DNA from 4 places in the Vibrio sp. 1288 genome. Region 3 is predicted to be linked to each of the others. Evidence: predicted binding sites of a transcription regulator. Region 3 holds the regulator's gene; each other region holds the start of a gene.
The links. The regulator PurR, encoded in region 3, represses purine synthesis genes. The targets are predictions, from matches to a motif close to TNANGNAAACGTTTNCNTNA.
Positions count from the first base shown of each region.

Region 1: a site for PurR is predicted at 2,263-2,282, ahead of R8O11_RS09755 (NupC/NupG family nucleoside CNT transporter). Genes of this name have one in related genera too.
Region 2: a site for PurR is predicted at 1,671-1,690, ahead of R8O11_RS18340 (phosphoribosylaminoimidazolesuccinocarboxamide synthase). Genes of this name have one in related genera too.
Region 4: a site for PurR is predicted at 1,187-1,206, ahead of purE (5-(carboxyamino)imidazole ribonucleotide mutase). Genes of this name have one in related genera too.

Region 1 is NZ_JAWPOX010000010.1:84,128-87,929, reverse strand. It holds gene folD (bifunctional methylenetetrahydrofolate dehydrogenase/methenyltetrahydrofolate cyclohydrolase FolD) at 1-855, shown strand, start outside; gene R8O11_RS09755 (NupC/NupG family nucleoside CNT transporter) at 923-2,122, opposite strand; gene R8O11_RS09750 (LysR family transcriptional regulator) at 2,380-3,324, opposite strand; gene R8O11_RS09745 (lytic transglycosylase domain-containing protein) at 3,413-3,802, opposite strand, start outside.
Region 2 is NZ_JAWPOX010000028.1:36,535-40,336, forward strand. It holds gene R8O11_RS18325 (J domain-containing protein) at 1-438, shown strand, start outside; gene R8O11_RS18330 (hypothetical protein) at 616-798, shown strand; gene R8O11_RS18335 (SulA-like leucine-rich domain-containing protein) at 1,211-1,603, shown strand; gene R8O11_RS18340 (phosphoribosylaminoimidazolesuccinocarboxamide synthase) at 1,807-2,910, shown strand; gene R8O11_RS18345 (alkaline phosphatase D family protein) at 2,989-3,802, opposite strand, start outside.
Region 3 is NZ_JAWPOX010000006.1:54,256-58,057, forward strand. It holds gene R8O11_RS06400 (TVP38/TMEM64 family protein) at 1-214, opposite strand, end outside; gene R8O11_RS06405 (TfoX/Sxy family DNA transformation protein) at 329-919, opposite strand; cyclic di-GMP riboswitch class I at 1,036-1,125, opposite strand; gene purR (HTH-type transcriptional repressor PurR) at 1,413-2,417, opposite strand; gene torD (molecular chaperone TorD) at 2,886-3,533, opposite strand; gene torR (two-component system response regulator TorR) at 3,800-3,802, shown strand, end outside.
Region 4 is NZ_JAWPOX010000022.1:75,564-79,365, reverse strand. It holds gene hemF (oxygen-dependent coproporphyrinogen oxidase) at 1-472, opposite strand, end outside; gene R8O11_RS16645 (L-threonylcarbamoyladenylate synthase) at 520-1,077, opposite strand; gene purE (5-(carboxyamino)imidazole ribonucleotide mutase) at 1,277-1,762, shown strand; gene R8O11_RS16635 (5-(carboxyamino)imidazole ribonucleotide synthase) at 1,767-2,900, shown strand; gene R8O11_RS16630 (type I DNA topoisomerase) at 2,966-3,535, opposite strand; gene R8O11_RS16625 (DUF494 family protein) at 3,612-3,802, opposite strand, start outside.

The sequences.
Region 1 (3,802 bases), on a different contig from region 3:
GCTCAAAATATAGACGGAACTCTCATTTCCCAAACTGTTCGATCCGAAGTGGCTGCACGTGTTAAAGCACGTGTTGAAGCTGGGCTACGTGCTCCTGGTTTAGCAGTGGTTCTAGTTGGTGAAGATCCTGCCTCTCAGGTTTATGTCGGTAGCAAACGCCGCGCATGTGAAGAAGTTGGGTTTGTTTCTAAGTCTTTTGACCTTCCTGCGTCTAGCTCAGAAGAAGAGTTACTAGCGCTGATTGATGAATTAAACAATGATGATGAAATTGACGGCATTCTAGTGCAATTACCCCTTCCTGCGGGCATAGACACAACACATGTTTTAGAGCGCATTCACCCAGAGAAGGACGTGGATGGCTTCCACCCTTATAACGTTGGCCGTCTTGCGCAACGTATTCCAAAGCTTCGCTCTTGCACGCCAAAGGGCATCATTACCCTACTCGACCGTTACAACATTGAGCTACGTGGTAAGCATGCGGTTGTGGTTGGCGCATCAAACATTGTTGGTCGTCCAATGACACTTGAGCTGCTGCTTGCGGGCTGCACAACAACAACATGTCACCGTTTTACCAAAGACCTAGAGAGTCATGTGCGTCAAGCTGACGTTGTCGTGGTTGCGGTTGGTAAACCTAACTTCATCCCTGGTGAGTGGATTAAAAAAGGCGCAGTGGTGGTCGATGTCGGTATTAACCGTCTTGATTCAGGCAAACTAGTTGGCGACGTGGAATACGACAAAGCACGTGAAAGTGCGAGCTTTATTACTCCTGTTCCTGGTGGCGTTGGCCCAATGACCGTCGCAAGTTTAATTGAGAACACGATGCTCGCTTGCGAACAGTTCCACACAGACAAATAACGTAAATTTCAGATACGAAAAAGGCTCCGCAAGGAGCCTTTTTGCTAATTGTTGATATCTATTTCAATTACAGACTTAAAATCACGCCCGCAATAGAAGCGCTCATTAAGTTCGCCATGACACCAGCGATAATCGCACGGAAACCATGCTTAGAAACAAATGCACGCTTTTCTGGTACCAAAGAGCCCAACCCACCAATCAGCATCGCCATGCTTGAGATATTTGCAAAGCCACACAAAGCAAACGTCACGATTGCTTGTGAGTGTTCACTAAGTTGAGACTTCACTTCTGCAAGCTGGATGAAAGCGACGAACTCATTCACCACAATCTTGTTACCAATCAGCGAGCCTGCTGTGGTTGCTTCTTGCCATGGTATACCCAACAACCAAGCGACTGGCGCAAACACAAAACCTAGGATGAGCTCAAAACTTAATGGTGTCCCAATCAGATCACCTATCCAGCCTAACATGCCGTTTAGCATTGCAATGACACTAATAAACGCCAGTAACGTACCACCGACCGATACAGCAATGCGTACACCCGCCATGGCACCATCGGCTAATGCTTCTACTACGTTGGTTGCACGTGGAATTTCAACTTGGCTAATGTCGATATCTGCTGCTTTATCCGTATCTTCTGGCATTAAAATTTTTGCCATCAACAAGCCGGCAGGTGCCGACATAAATGCAGCAGCAATAAGATAGTTGAGGTCGACACCCAGTGATGCGTAACCAACCAACGTTCCGCCAGCAACTGACGCTAAACCACCTGTCATAACTGCAAAGAACTGCGAGTCAGTCATGTGTTTTAGGTAAGGCTTTACCATTAATGGTGCTTCAATGGTGCCAACAAAGATATTCGCCGTAGCAGACAAAGACTCAGCACGACCGATACCCAGCAGCTTTTGAATACCACCACCGATAAAGTTAATGATTTTTGGCATCACACCAATGTGATAAAGACCTGAGATAAGAGAGGAGAAGAAAACGATGATACCCAGAACATTGATCGCAAAGGTGAAGCCCCCTGTCGCCAAATTACCGAATAAAAACGCAATGCCCTCTTGACCATAGTTGATCAAATTCGACACAACACTGCTCACTGAATTCAGCGCATCTCGTCCTGCTGGTACATATAAAACCAACAACGCAAACAGTACCTGCAAAGCAAACGCAAACGACACCGTTCTCAGCTTTATATTTTTTCTATTTGTAGAAAGTAGCCATGCTAGGAATAGTATGGCTACGATACCAATAATTGAGTTCATAAAATGAATCCGACAGAAGGGGGATATAGAAGGCACCGGATTGTATAGCGGACTCAAAATGCTGCAAGTTGAGGATGTTAACAGTGTGAAAAGTTTAAGCGACCAATAACTGACCAACAAAATAACCAATTGAATTTATTGAAGATAAACGTTTGCTTATTTTAATTGTTTCCATATGGAAAATATGTTTCTGATTCAGGAAAAATTTTTGTGAAGTGAATCACCTTATGTGTCGTTCTACAACGTCATTGATCCTGTTATTTAGGAATAGAGATGTAAGGCGCCAAACGTTGGTCCCAATGACAAGGGTTGCCGATCTTCTGTTTGATAAAGTTAATCACTGCGGATATTTTTTTTGGCATATGCTGGCGGCTTGGGTATACCGCATAAAACGGCATCGACTGGCTGGCTTTCCAATCAGGTAACAGCTGTATTAACTTACCCGTTCTGAACTCATCACCCAGCAAGTAAGTGGCAAGGTAGGCAATACCCCAACCTGCAATAGCCGCATCCCGAACGGCTTCTGCCAGATCTACTGAATAGTTACCCGAGACTTTTACGTTCAATTCTTGCTGATCTTTGGTAAACGCCCACCCCGTATAGTCACGCTCCCAGCTTCTGTATATGAGGCAGTTGTGAGCAGATAGGTCATCCGGTTCTGTTGGCGTGTCATGTTTCAATAAGTAATCTGGCGATGCCGCAACAACAAACTGGCAATCCGTCAAACGCTGCGCAATGTAACCTTCAGGCAAATGCTCGTTGTTGGTTACCCATAAATCGAGCCCTTCGGCTAACATATCGACCTTATAGTCAAACAGATGTACTTCCACTTGAAGTTGAGGATACAGTTCGCGTAACTCTTGAATCGCTGGAATAATGTGTAAGGTACCAAATGATTGCGACAACCCAAGACGTACCAAACCTGCTACTTCATCCCGCTGGGTTTCCATCTCTAATGTGGCGCTGCTCACCGCTTGTACCACTTGCTCACAGTGATGAAAAAAGGTTTTCCCTGCCTCAGTCGGCGTAAAGCTTCGCGTAGTGCGTTGAACAAGCTTGATACCAAGAGACGCTTCTAACTGACTCAACTGTTTACTCACATGAGACACCGACACGCCTAAGCTCTTTGCAGCAGCTGTGAAGCTTTTGTGTTTAAGAAGAGCGGAGAAAATCACCATTTGTGCGGCACGTTCAGATAACACGCTTTACCTCGATTTGGTTATAGAAAAAACAAAGGGCTCCGAAGAGCCCTTGTATTGAAGACTGAATGCCAAATTGTTTGATGGCAGATCAGTATTTAATGCGGTCAGCCAAGTGACTCACAGCAAGTGCGAAGTAGTAAGAGCGGTTCCACTTCATCAATACGTTGTAGTTATTGTAAACCAGATACGTACGACCATTCTCGTCGTCCGGCATGATCAACCATGCTTTGATGTCTTCATCCAGTTTTGGCAACGGGCTACCGTCATATTTTGTGATACCTAATTGGCTCCACTCTTGAAGGTATTTGCCTTTTTCAGCCGTGCGCCCTTCTAGGCTGCGATCAATATTTTTAGGAACCTTAACTTGGCGACCCCAAGTATATTTATCATCCCAACCAGACTTGCTCAAATAGTTAGCGGTTGATGCAAACACGTCCGCTTCAGATTGCCATATGTCTTTTTTACCATCACCGTTGCC
Region 2 (3,802 bases), on a different contig from region 3:
CCCAAAGTAGAACACTCGCCGTTTTTATGGCTGATCTGGCTAGCGGCGATACTCATCATCAGCGGCTTAAGTTTTCTCGTAATCAAGAAACTTAAGCAGAATAGAAAAGCGCTTGAAGCCAAAGAGGAAAGCCAAAATCAACGAATGGCGAAAAAAATAAAAGAGCTAGAGTTTACGAACAAGCAACTGAAACGCCAGCTAGAGAAAGTATTCAAAGAATTTAAGAAATCCAAAACCCAGGCAGAGAACCATAAGCTAAGCGTCGCGTGTGCTATGTTTGGCTACACACCACAACACATCCCTGATTTACAAGCAATCAAGCTACGCTATAGACAGCTATCAAAGCTTTATCATCCTGACACAAGAGGCAGTGAAGAAGAAATGAAGCGACTCAATCATGCCTTTAAGCTCGTCTCACAAAATGTTACAAAACAGTAAAAATAGGTCAGGATACTTTGGCTAGCATGCTTTTAGACCTATATAATCAAGCGCCGCAATCGATCTCCCTCTCAAACAAATTAACAGACATTTAACTTAAGTCGCGCTTTTATGCCATAATGCCCGGCGCAAAATAACACCTAACGACTCAAATTAATCTAGGTGGGGAGAAAATCAATGTTCACTGAAGAAGGCACCTGTGATTGGTGTAAAAAACCTAGTCTTGTAACTCGTCACGATTATTTAGATGGCAAGCACCACTACTCATGTAAAGCTTGTTACGATATGGCGAAAATCGACGTGCGCCTATTTAACCAAGGCGAATTGCAAATGCGCGAACGTTTGCAACGAGCGAGCTAAGCAAGACGGAATCAATGGAACTGATTTTCAAAAGCGCCTTTTATAAGGCGCTTTTTTGATCGCCCAAGCCTATTTCCAATCTCTATCTCGTATTCCCTCCTATCCTACATAGCATGTCGCATCGGTTATCAGCCCTCTTCCACTGTATACAAACCACTGTCCGTGAAAAACACCTGTATATACAGTAGTAAACCCCTGTATGTCTCTCGTCCAACTTTCTACTCACCTCACATTTTTAAATTGATGTTATACATATCAAAAATGAAAAACAACCACATAAATTCAATCACTTAGAATCAAATCCTTTTATTTCCTTCTCAAAAAACCGCAAATAACTTTTGAGAAACTGGTTGATCAGGTCACCAAAACAAACTACTGTATACACATACAGCATGTATAAAGGAACAGTAAGATGCAGTTACAAAGTCAATCTCATACATACTCTCGTTACAACGTATTGGCACAAGCAACTAAGCCCATGGCCGTTTCGGATCAGCTTCTATCTAAGCTGGCTGTTTTATCGCAGCAGAAACAATGGATTTTGTTTACAGCAGACTGCCCTCGTCCAGACTTTGAACAACTCACTGCTTCTAATATTTGCTGTAAAAACGTTATTCAAATGAAGCCCTCTCAACAGCTTTCAGAAGTCGAGATCGTGATAAAAGCCATCCGCTCAGGCAATGCCAGTGCTGTTGTCGCATCCAATAAAATTGCACTTATGAATCAATCTATGTTGCGCGACATGGCGCAGCGCTATCAGTGTGAAGTCTTTTTCGTCGAAGGCAGAGTTAATAAGTACCACTAATAAGTTCGACGTTATCCATCCTGCATCTCGCCTCCTTTTTAAGGGGGCTTTTTTAGTATTAAAGAAAACAGGCAAACGTTTGCTTTTTCTCTGGCGAGTTAAAATAGTTCTGGTATGATGCCCACATTCGATTTATTCAGCGCCCACATTTTGCTGAATATCTTCTCTTTCTGACGTTTGATTAAGATGATAGGAATGTCGCAATGAGCCTTGCTAATCAAGTACTTGCCGTCAATGACGACCTGCCAATTCGCACCCATAAACCCGTTCATAGTGGAAAAGTTCGTTCAGTTTACTGGTTAACTGAAGAAGACAGCGCCCGACTGATCAAAGAAAAAGGATACAATGTCGCTCCAGATGCGCCTTTGGCTATCATGGTGATTAGCGACCGAATCTCTGCATTCGATTGTATTTGGCATGCTGAAGGTGGTCTTAATGGTGTCCCGGGTAAAGGGGCTGCGCTTAATGCGATTTCTAATCACTGGTTCAAACTGTTCAAAGAAAATGGCTTAGCAGATAGCCATATTCTAGACATTCCTCACCCTTTTGTTTGGATTGTACAAAAAGCCAAACCGGTAAAAATCGAAGCCATCTGCCGCAAATACATCACGGGTTCGATGTGGCGCGCTTACGCAAATGGCGAGCGCGAGTTTTGTGGAATCCAACTTCCTGAAGGGTTAGAAAAAGACAAAGCACTGCCAGAGTTGCTAATGACCCCATCCACAAAAGGCATTCTAAAAGGCATTCCCGGTGTGCCAGAAGCGGATGACGTGAATATTACTCGTCAAAACATCGTAGACAACTACGAAGCATTTAACTTCTCAAGCGCTGACGATATCGCACTCTACGAAAAATTGCTGAAAGAAGGCTTTAACGTTATCAGCCAAGCGTTAGAAGAAATAGACCAAATCTTTGTCGATACCAAATTCGAATTTGGTTATGTTCATGATGCTGCTGGCAATGAAAAGCTGATTTACATGGATGAAGTGGGTACACCAGACTCGTCTCGTATATGGGATGCTAAAGAGTACCAAGCAGGTCACATCGTAGAGAACTCAAAAGAAGGTTTCCGCCAGTTCCTACTTAACCACTTCCCTGACCCAGATATCTTGCTAAACAAAGAACGTATGCCTGAGCGCGAAGCTCTCGCTCGTGATAATGCTTTACCCGTCGAATCTTTGATGGCGATTTCGAGCACCTACATTGGTATTGCCGAGAAGATTACAGGCAAGCCGATTCATTTGAGTGAGAATCCGAAAGCGGAAATCATCGAAGTTCTGAGCAAAGAATACGGATTGATTGACTAGCACTGTCGCTAGATTGCTAAACGCTTTCCAATAAAAAGTCCGCACTAGCTTGCGGACTTTTTTCGTATTAGGCTCAGTTTAGCCGATATTTAACGTAGTGCCATCTGTTGTAGAGGCTGACTTGGTCGTCACCTGATATGTTTTGTCTTTAATCGTTGATACGAAATACCAGGTCGACTCTGCCTTGCCGGGCGTAAAAGTAACGCGCATAAAGCCACGCTGTTTGATGTCTGCCCACTGTAATTCTGACACTAAGTGCGGCAGCGTGTATTCCATTTGAGCGATCGCGACAGGGTCTAACGCGAGGTAGGCCTCTAACCCAGGGGAACTCACAGAGCTAGTCGCAAACTCTACCCCGATAGGATGCTTAGATATGTCTTTAAGCTCACTTGCCCATGCGTTGTGCGTATCTCCTGCCAAGCAGACAAAGTTACCACTGCTGGCTTTGGCCAGTTGATAAACTTTCTCTCGCTCAACGTAGTAACCATCCCATGCATCTAGGTTATACGGGAGAGAAATGGTATCTGAACTTGGGTCAGAGAGGTAACCCGTAATCGCAGAGTTTACTGCTAATAACGCCTCTGTTTTTTGTTCTTCAGTGGCAGTAAACAATTGAAACATCGTGGCCATAACCGAACTTGGCAACTCCATACGAGACATTAACACTTGTTGCCCTAGCACATTCCAAGTTGCGTCGTGCGTACTGAACGCATCCATCAGCCAAGCGAGTTGGTCACCGCCTAACAGCTCTCGGTCTTGACTGCGCGACTGAGCAACTAAACCGCCAATCGCTTCCATCGTTGGTGAGCTGAGCGAGAAATAATCCAACGGTTTATCACGCCCCACAAGTCGCGTGTCGAGCATCATCAAATTGACTAAACTTCCAAACGAA
Region 3 (3,802 bases):
TGACTACTGCCGCTCCTGGGATAGAAAAAGCGGTAATTGCAATGTAGGTAAAAAAGTAAATCGCAGCCGAGAATACAAAATTCTGATCGATGTATGTAGTTAGTGCTTCTTGTTGGGCTTTTGCATTCTCTAAGGTTAAATACTGGCCAAAGTTAATACCTAAAAAGACGATAGCCGCTAGTAGGATGAGACCTAATATCAGTTTCTTATTCATAATTTTGATTCCAATTTGGGATATATGTAATAAGACAGTAGGAAAACCGAAAAAATTTCACAAAAAAACCGCAGATTAGACTGCGGTTTTACAAGATAGTTTTTAGGCCGACTTTTATTGGAGGCCGTTCATCAACTCATCTCGGCGAGCTTGAGGTACCACACTCCAATGAGTGCCGTTGATAGCACCTTCTAGTGCCCATAGCAACTCAATGTTGACGGTTGCAGAGTGCGTATCTCTTATCGCTTTATAGGCGTTAAGCGCACCTTCCTCTTCAAGCTTCTCTACGGATTCGATGCCGGCTTTTTTTAGCATGCGCTCGGTAGCCAGTCGTAAGTTAGGCAAATCTTTCAAACGGTTAGGCTTTGTACTTGCTTGCTGTTCTTTCTCAAGCTTTGCCTTTTTCAATGATTGATTCGCTACTTCGATTAAGCGTTCGCTTGATTCCCATAAATCGCTGGAAATAGCGTAGTACTTTGTAACGACTGGAAAGCCACGTTTTTTATAAACGTAAGGCTTTAGCCCTTGTTTCTCGAAGTCAGATGAAGTTTTTTGGTCTGCTCTGATATGAAGCTGATTGTTTACCACTAGTGCAAACATTGTTTCATCAGCGAATAGTCCGAAGCCACCAAACATTGAGCGCGACTTGATATTACCAAGTGCCTCAAATAGCTTCATAGAGTCTTTGAGTATCGGTTTATCCATGTTTTGTTATCTCGGTGTAATTAATATTACGCCACCAAAAGTCAGGTCCGAGAGAGTAGCAAACATGCGTAAAAACAATGTCATTACAGAGTAAAGTCATTGCTTACACACTTGCCATCGGTAACCCCGCTACCTTCCATATCGTAATATGGTTCAGGCCGGAGGCTTTGCGTCCCACTCTTTCGAATGGTTTGCCCTGTGCGTGACACAATGAGCATACTTCTTATATTGAATTAACATCACGGTTTAGCGTTAAAAGTGTGATTTCGGTTCAATAAAAATGATAGATTGAATGCTCTATTTTGCATATGGAAAGGTGCAAATTGGCCTTTGAAAAGGAGTTCTTAATATATATTACATTTATATAAAACAGGGAGTTAACGTTAGTCAATTGTTATTAGAGTGGTGTGAAGTATTAGAGAATGCTTAATTTTTCCAAAAAAATAAGCGCCCCTGTAGAGCGCTTATTTAACACGGTTAAATACAGTGAAATTTAGTTCATTTTTTTCACAGTATTTCGAATTACAAGCTCAGGTTGCATTTCGAAAATTCGTTTTTCGTGTTCTTTATCTTTGATACGCTCAAGTAGAATTTCGAATGCATTTTTACCAACACGACGTTTAGGTTGGTGGATAGTCGTTAGCGGTGGAGAGAAGTATTCCGCAAGCTCGATGTTGTCGTAGCCGATCACTGAAATATCTTCAGGAATTTTGATCCCGTTTTGTTGCAAGCGGCTCATTAGGCCTAGAGCCATTGTGTCGTTAAAACAGAATACCGCCGTCGGGCGCTTGTCCATTGCGGTAATTTTATCTGCAACTAATACGGCCGTATCACATTCAAAGTTACCTTCAAGGATCCAGTCTTCATTTACAGCTAGGTTCGCTTCGCTCATTGCGCGACGGAAACCTGCAATGCGCTCTTGGCAAGCAAGCTTTTCAAAATGACCGCTTAGACAAGCGATATCCGTATGACCATTGTCAATCAGATGTTTGGTTGCAATGTAGCCACCTTCTTCTGAGTTATCCATGATCTTGTCTGCTTGTGAGCTCTCTGGGCCCCAATCCATGACCACTTTAGGAATGTCCGCATGACGGTCAAGCATCTCTTTTAGTTCTTCGGTTAAGTCAGAACACATCACTAGGATGCCATCAACGCGCTTTTCAGCCAGCATACGAATGTAATCGCGTTGTTTTTCGTAAATCCCGCCTGTGTTACATAAAATCAGAGTATAGCCTTGGCGGTAACAGTAGCTCTCAACGCCATCAATCACTTCTGAGAAAAATAGGTTAGTTGATTGAGTTACTAACATGCCAATCGTACGAGTTGAGTTGCATTTTAGGCTGCGTGCAACGGCACTTGGCGCGTAATTCAGCTCGTCAACGGCTTTCATTACTTTTTCTTGCGTTGCTTCTGCAACGAAACGCGTTTTATTGATAACGTGCGAAACTGTCGTAGTGGAAACGCCGGCTAAGCGAGCAACGTCTTTTATCGTGGCCATAAATGGTGTCCTGTATCGAGCTACTGAAATATGTCGTATTGGATGTACCTGATGCTCTAATGGTTTCACACCTAGCAATATAAAATTGGCGCTAAGTGTCTCGGCAGCGGTTGATCCAAGTGCGACAAAAGGGTACGTAGCAGCATCGGTCGATGAATTTTATCTTTTTTCTATCTGATGAGAAATTGCCATCAACCTGTTAAGAAAACACAAAAACCGCTATATTTCAGCGGTTTACATATAAATCATATTTAATCGTTTGCGCTCACATTTTAGCCCTATGTGGACTGACTAGCAATGTTTTCAGCAAGAGATTTGTGTATTTGAAGTCACATTTTGACTGCTAAATAACCAAGCGTCTTTGCGCTAAGTTAAGGCAAACGAATATTATACCCAAGTTACTTACAATTGGTCACTTTCAGGCATACAGGAAGCCCGATAGGCAGGCTCCCTAAAAATAGGCGGCAATTATTCACCAAGAAGGTAGGCGCTGTCTAGTTTACAAAATGCAACTAATAGTTTCGCGACACTCGAGTAAAATCCAAATTCGTCGAATTTTTTACATTTGTCTGAAAACTGAGGTAACCAAGACATCAATTGTTGCTGGATAAAGTCGTTTTGTTTAACGAAGGCTTCTTCCATGTGTTTTTCTTGTTCAAGCTCGTTTGAGCGGATAATCATGTTCCCGAGAAAGTCGAGCTCAACGGCTAAGTGATCCGCAGGTTCCTTTAGGTTTTCGTCTACTTGAACGCCAAATTCAGCCATCAACTTTTCCATTTCCTCAGCTGGCTTGTCATTCAGTAAACCTGATTCACCAATGTACATGGATGCGTAAGGAAGAGCGCCGTATTTTTCTGTCTTCAAAAACAGTTCACAAAAGTCAGCTGCAAGCTCTAGTTGTGCATCTTCACGATCTTGTAACCGATTCAATGCATCAACTAGGCTATCAACGGCTGGTTTTAGCGACTCATTTTCACCTAAACCTGCGAGAAAACTGCGAATTTCAACACTGTGATAGGCTTCCAATTCTTTCTCTGTTAGTTCTTTTGCGAACAAGCTCGAAAACCACCAGTAAATTTCAGCGCGTTTTTCATTAAAAGCTTTCACTTCTTGCATTTTGGGCTCCTGAATGATGCTTCAAGTCATGCATCACAAAGTCAATTAGGGATATCCCCTAAGTGTAATCAATTAAAATGAATAGCAGTAACTATAATTGTTATGTTTTATGGTCAAAAATGACCGTTTATTAATAGCAATGGGTAAGCTTGTTTTGAATCAATAAAAACGCTAAATCTTGCGTTTTAATGTATCTATGACTAGAAATGTTACTAGTTATGAATAGAATACGTCTTGGATAATAAGAAGACAGAAAAGTGGTGTAAATG
Region 4 (3,802 bases), on a different contig from region 3:
AAAGCAGTTTTGCAGTGTCGTGCCATGATTGGCAATCTTCTTCAAATGGATAGAACGGCGTTAGGTCAAAACCACCACCAAACCACCAAATTGGGTCTTCGCCATCTTTTTCTGCAATAAAGAAGCGGACATTGGCGTGTGAAGTCGGTACATAAGGGTTTTTAGGGTGAATAACCAAAGAAACACCCATCGCTTCAAAACGACGACCCGCTAGCTCTGGACGATGCGCTGTCGCAGATGCTGGCATTTCTTTCCCTTCCACATGCGAGAAGTTCACGCCTCCCTGCTCGAAAACAAGGCCATCACGCATAACACGTGAGCGCCCACCGCCACCAAGACGTTCGCCCGGTTCACGATGCCATGCATCCTCGACAAAGACGGCCTTTCCATCTTCTTGTTCTAACTGCTGACAAATGGAGTCCTGAAGTGACATCAAGAACTGCTTTACGGCGTGCTTATCGATCGCTGACATACGTTATTACCTATTACGTGAAACCTAATGATGGCTGGCTAGCAGGGTTAACCCTGTCTTAATATTTGTGAAGTTTTGGCGTCACGAATCTCGCTGGGTTTATCACGACCGCTGGTCTCGCCACGAAGAATGGCGACCAGCTTATCACCCAACTGTTCTTCGACTTCTTCCGTGGTCATACACGGTGGTAAGCCGGAAAGATTCGCGCTGGTAGAGGTTAACGGCTTTCCGAATGCATTACACATTTTTTGCACCAAAGGATGATCAGTCACACGAACCGCAATTGAATCAAACTGCCCTGAAACCCAGTTGGATACTTTATCGCTCGCTGGCATGATCCAAGTGTATGGGCCTGGCCAAGTGGCATGAACAGTCTGTAATTGTTCTTCAGTCAACTGAGATTCATCAATATAAGGCAAGAGCTGATCGTAACTTGCAGCGATGAGAATCAGCCCTTTTTCTACCGGACGCTGCTTGAGCTCTAATAGCTTTTGAATTGCTTCTGGGTTATCTGGATCACATCCGACACCAAAAACCCCTTCTGTTGGATAGGCAATCACTTCGCCTTGCTTGAGTGCGTTGAGCACTTGTTCAAAGTTATCCACCGATTACTTCCTATTTGTTTGACTGTGTTGTTTTCACTAAGTGTACAAATATTCATTCTCAGACACTAAAGCAATTTTTTTATAAAATGTATCAATAGCGCCAACAACAAGACGCAAACGTTTGCTTGAGATAAAAATCCCCGTATAATGCGCACAAATTTATAGCTCACCTAATTTTTGCAGCTTAAAGGAGTTTGAGATGAAAGTCGGTATCATCATGGGTTCTAAATCCGATTGGCCAACCATGAAACTAGCAGCGGACATGCTAGATCAATTTGGCGTGCCTTACGAAACAAAAGTCGTGTCAGCACACCGAACTCCTCAATTACTGGCTGACTACGCCAGTGGCGCAAAAGAACGCGGCATCAAAGTTATCATCGCAGGCGCAGGTGGTGCAGCCCACCTACCTGGTATGGCGGCGGCGTTTACTAGTTTGCCAGTGCTTGGGGTTCCCGTTCAGTCTCGTGCACTGAAAGGTATGGATTCATTGCTTTCTATTGTACAGATGCCAAAGGGAATTGCGGTTGGTACATTGGCGATTGGCGAAGCGGGCGCAGCAAACGCCGGTATCCTAGCAGCGCAAATCCTAGGCACTCATGATGAAAACATCATGGCGAAGGTAGAAGCATTCCGTAATGAGCAAACGGAAACAGTTCTCGCAAATCCAAACCCTGCAGAGGATTAATCAGATGCATGTACTGGTTCTTGGTGCGGGTCAGTTGGCTCGTATGATGTCTCTGGCTGGTGCGCCACTGAATATTCAAATTTCAGCTTACGATGTCAGCAGCGGTGATGTCGTTCACCCTTTAACTCAACAGGTACTTGGCCATGGCTTGGAAAATGCGATTACGCAAGTTGACGTGATTACTGCCGAGTTCGAGCATATTCCACATGACGAGCTCAAGGTTTGCGAAGCGAGCGGCAAGTTCCTACCAAGTACGCAAGCCATCAAAGCAGGTGGTGATCGCCGTATTGAAAAAGCACTGCTTGATGATGCTGGCGTGCGCAACGCGAAATACTACGTCATTGAAACTCGTGAAGACTTTGACCGCGCAATTGAACACGTTGGTATGCCAATGGTTCTGAAAAGTGCATTGGGTGGTTACGATGGTAAAGGTCAATGGCGCTTAAAAGAAGCTTCTCAAGTCGACGACATTTGGACTGAGATGGCAGAGTGCATTGCCGCAACACCAACTCAAGCGATTGTTGCTGAGGAATTTGTCCCTTTTAACCGCGAAGTTTCACTGGTTGGTGCTCGCGGTAAAGATGGCAGCGTTGAAGTGTACCCTCTGGCAGAGAACGTCCACACCAATGGTGTATTGAGCCTTTCTACTGCGATTGATGCACCAGAGTTGCAAGAGCAAGCAAAACAGATGTTCACGGCCGTTGCCAACAGCTTGAATTACGTTGGTGTGCTAACGCTGGAGTTCTTCGATGTTGACGGTACTTTGCTAGTCAATGAAATCGCACCACGCGTACACAACTCTGGTCATTGGACTCAACAGGGTGCAGAAACCTGTCAATTTGAGAATCATCTACGCGCCGTGTGCGGCATGCCTTTGGGTAGCACGAAGTTGGTTCGTGAAACCTCGATGATTAATATTCTTGGTGAAGACACACTACCAGAAGCATTGCTAGCGATGGATGGTTGCCACATTCATTGGTACGGCAAAGAAAAACGTGCGGGTCGCAAGATGGGACACATCAACGTATGTGGTGACTACACTGGCGAACTTAATCGTAAACTTTGTGCATTAGCAGACGTATTGGATGAACAGGCTTTCCCTGCCGTACATGAATTTGCCAAGCAGTGGCAAGCATAGAAAAGCAGCGGAATAAATAGCAAAAGGGTCGCACGATGCGACCCTTTTTAATTCCTTTGATATATTTACCCTTGCTGGGTGTGCTGACACTTACGATTAGCACATTGCAATTTCACACCACTGGCGAGTTTCTTCTCCACCAACAGAGTAAAACCACACTCTTCGCATCGCCCCTTGACCGGAGCAAGGTTCACAGCAAATTTGCATTTAGGGTAGTTGTCACACGCGTAGAATGTTTTTCCAAATCGGGTTTTACGCCCAACCAAATGTCCTTTGCCACATTCAGGGCAAGCGTGTTGCTCTTGTGACTGCGCCTCTGGCTCTGGTTGATTAATCGACTCAATATGATGACAAGCCGGGTAGTTACTACAACCGACGAACATACCGTAGCGCCCTTGGCGGAGAACCAACTCATTGCCACACTCAGGACAAGGCACACCCAACTCTTTCACGATGTGACCATCATTGCTGTGTAGCGGTTTAATGTAATCACAGCTTGGGTAATGGTTACAGCCGAGGAATGGGCCATGTTTTCCGTGCTTGAGAGTCAGCTCACCACCACATTTTGGACACGGCTCGTGCTCCAAAGCGTGTTCATGGGCAGAGAAAAGGGTGTTGTCGATTTTACTACTCATACTTACCGTTTCGTGAAAAACACACAAAAAGACAAGCTCGCGTTTATTCTAGTTAAACTCGAACTTGCCCAGATGGTTAGTGAAGAATCCCTTGTTCCTTGGTGTACAACAGCTCTTCCATTAGCGTGTAAGCGTTTTCGTTGCCAGGCACATTAAACAGCACCATCAGAATGATCCATTTGAGATCTTCAAGCTCAAACTCACTCGTTTCTAATCCCATCACTCGGTCAATCACCATTTCGCGAGTTTCTGTGGTTAACACATTGA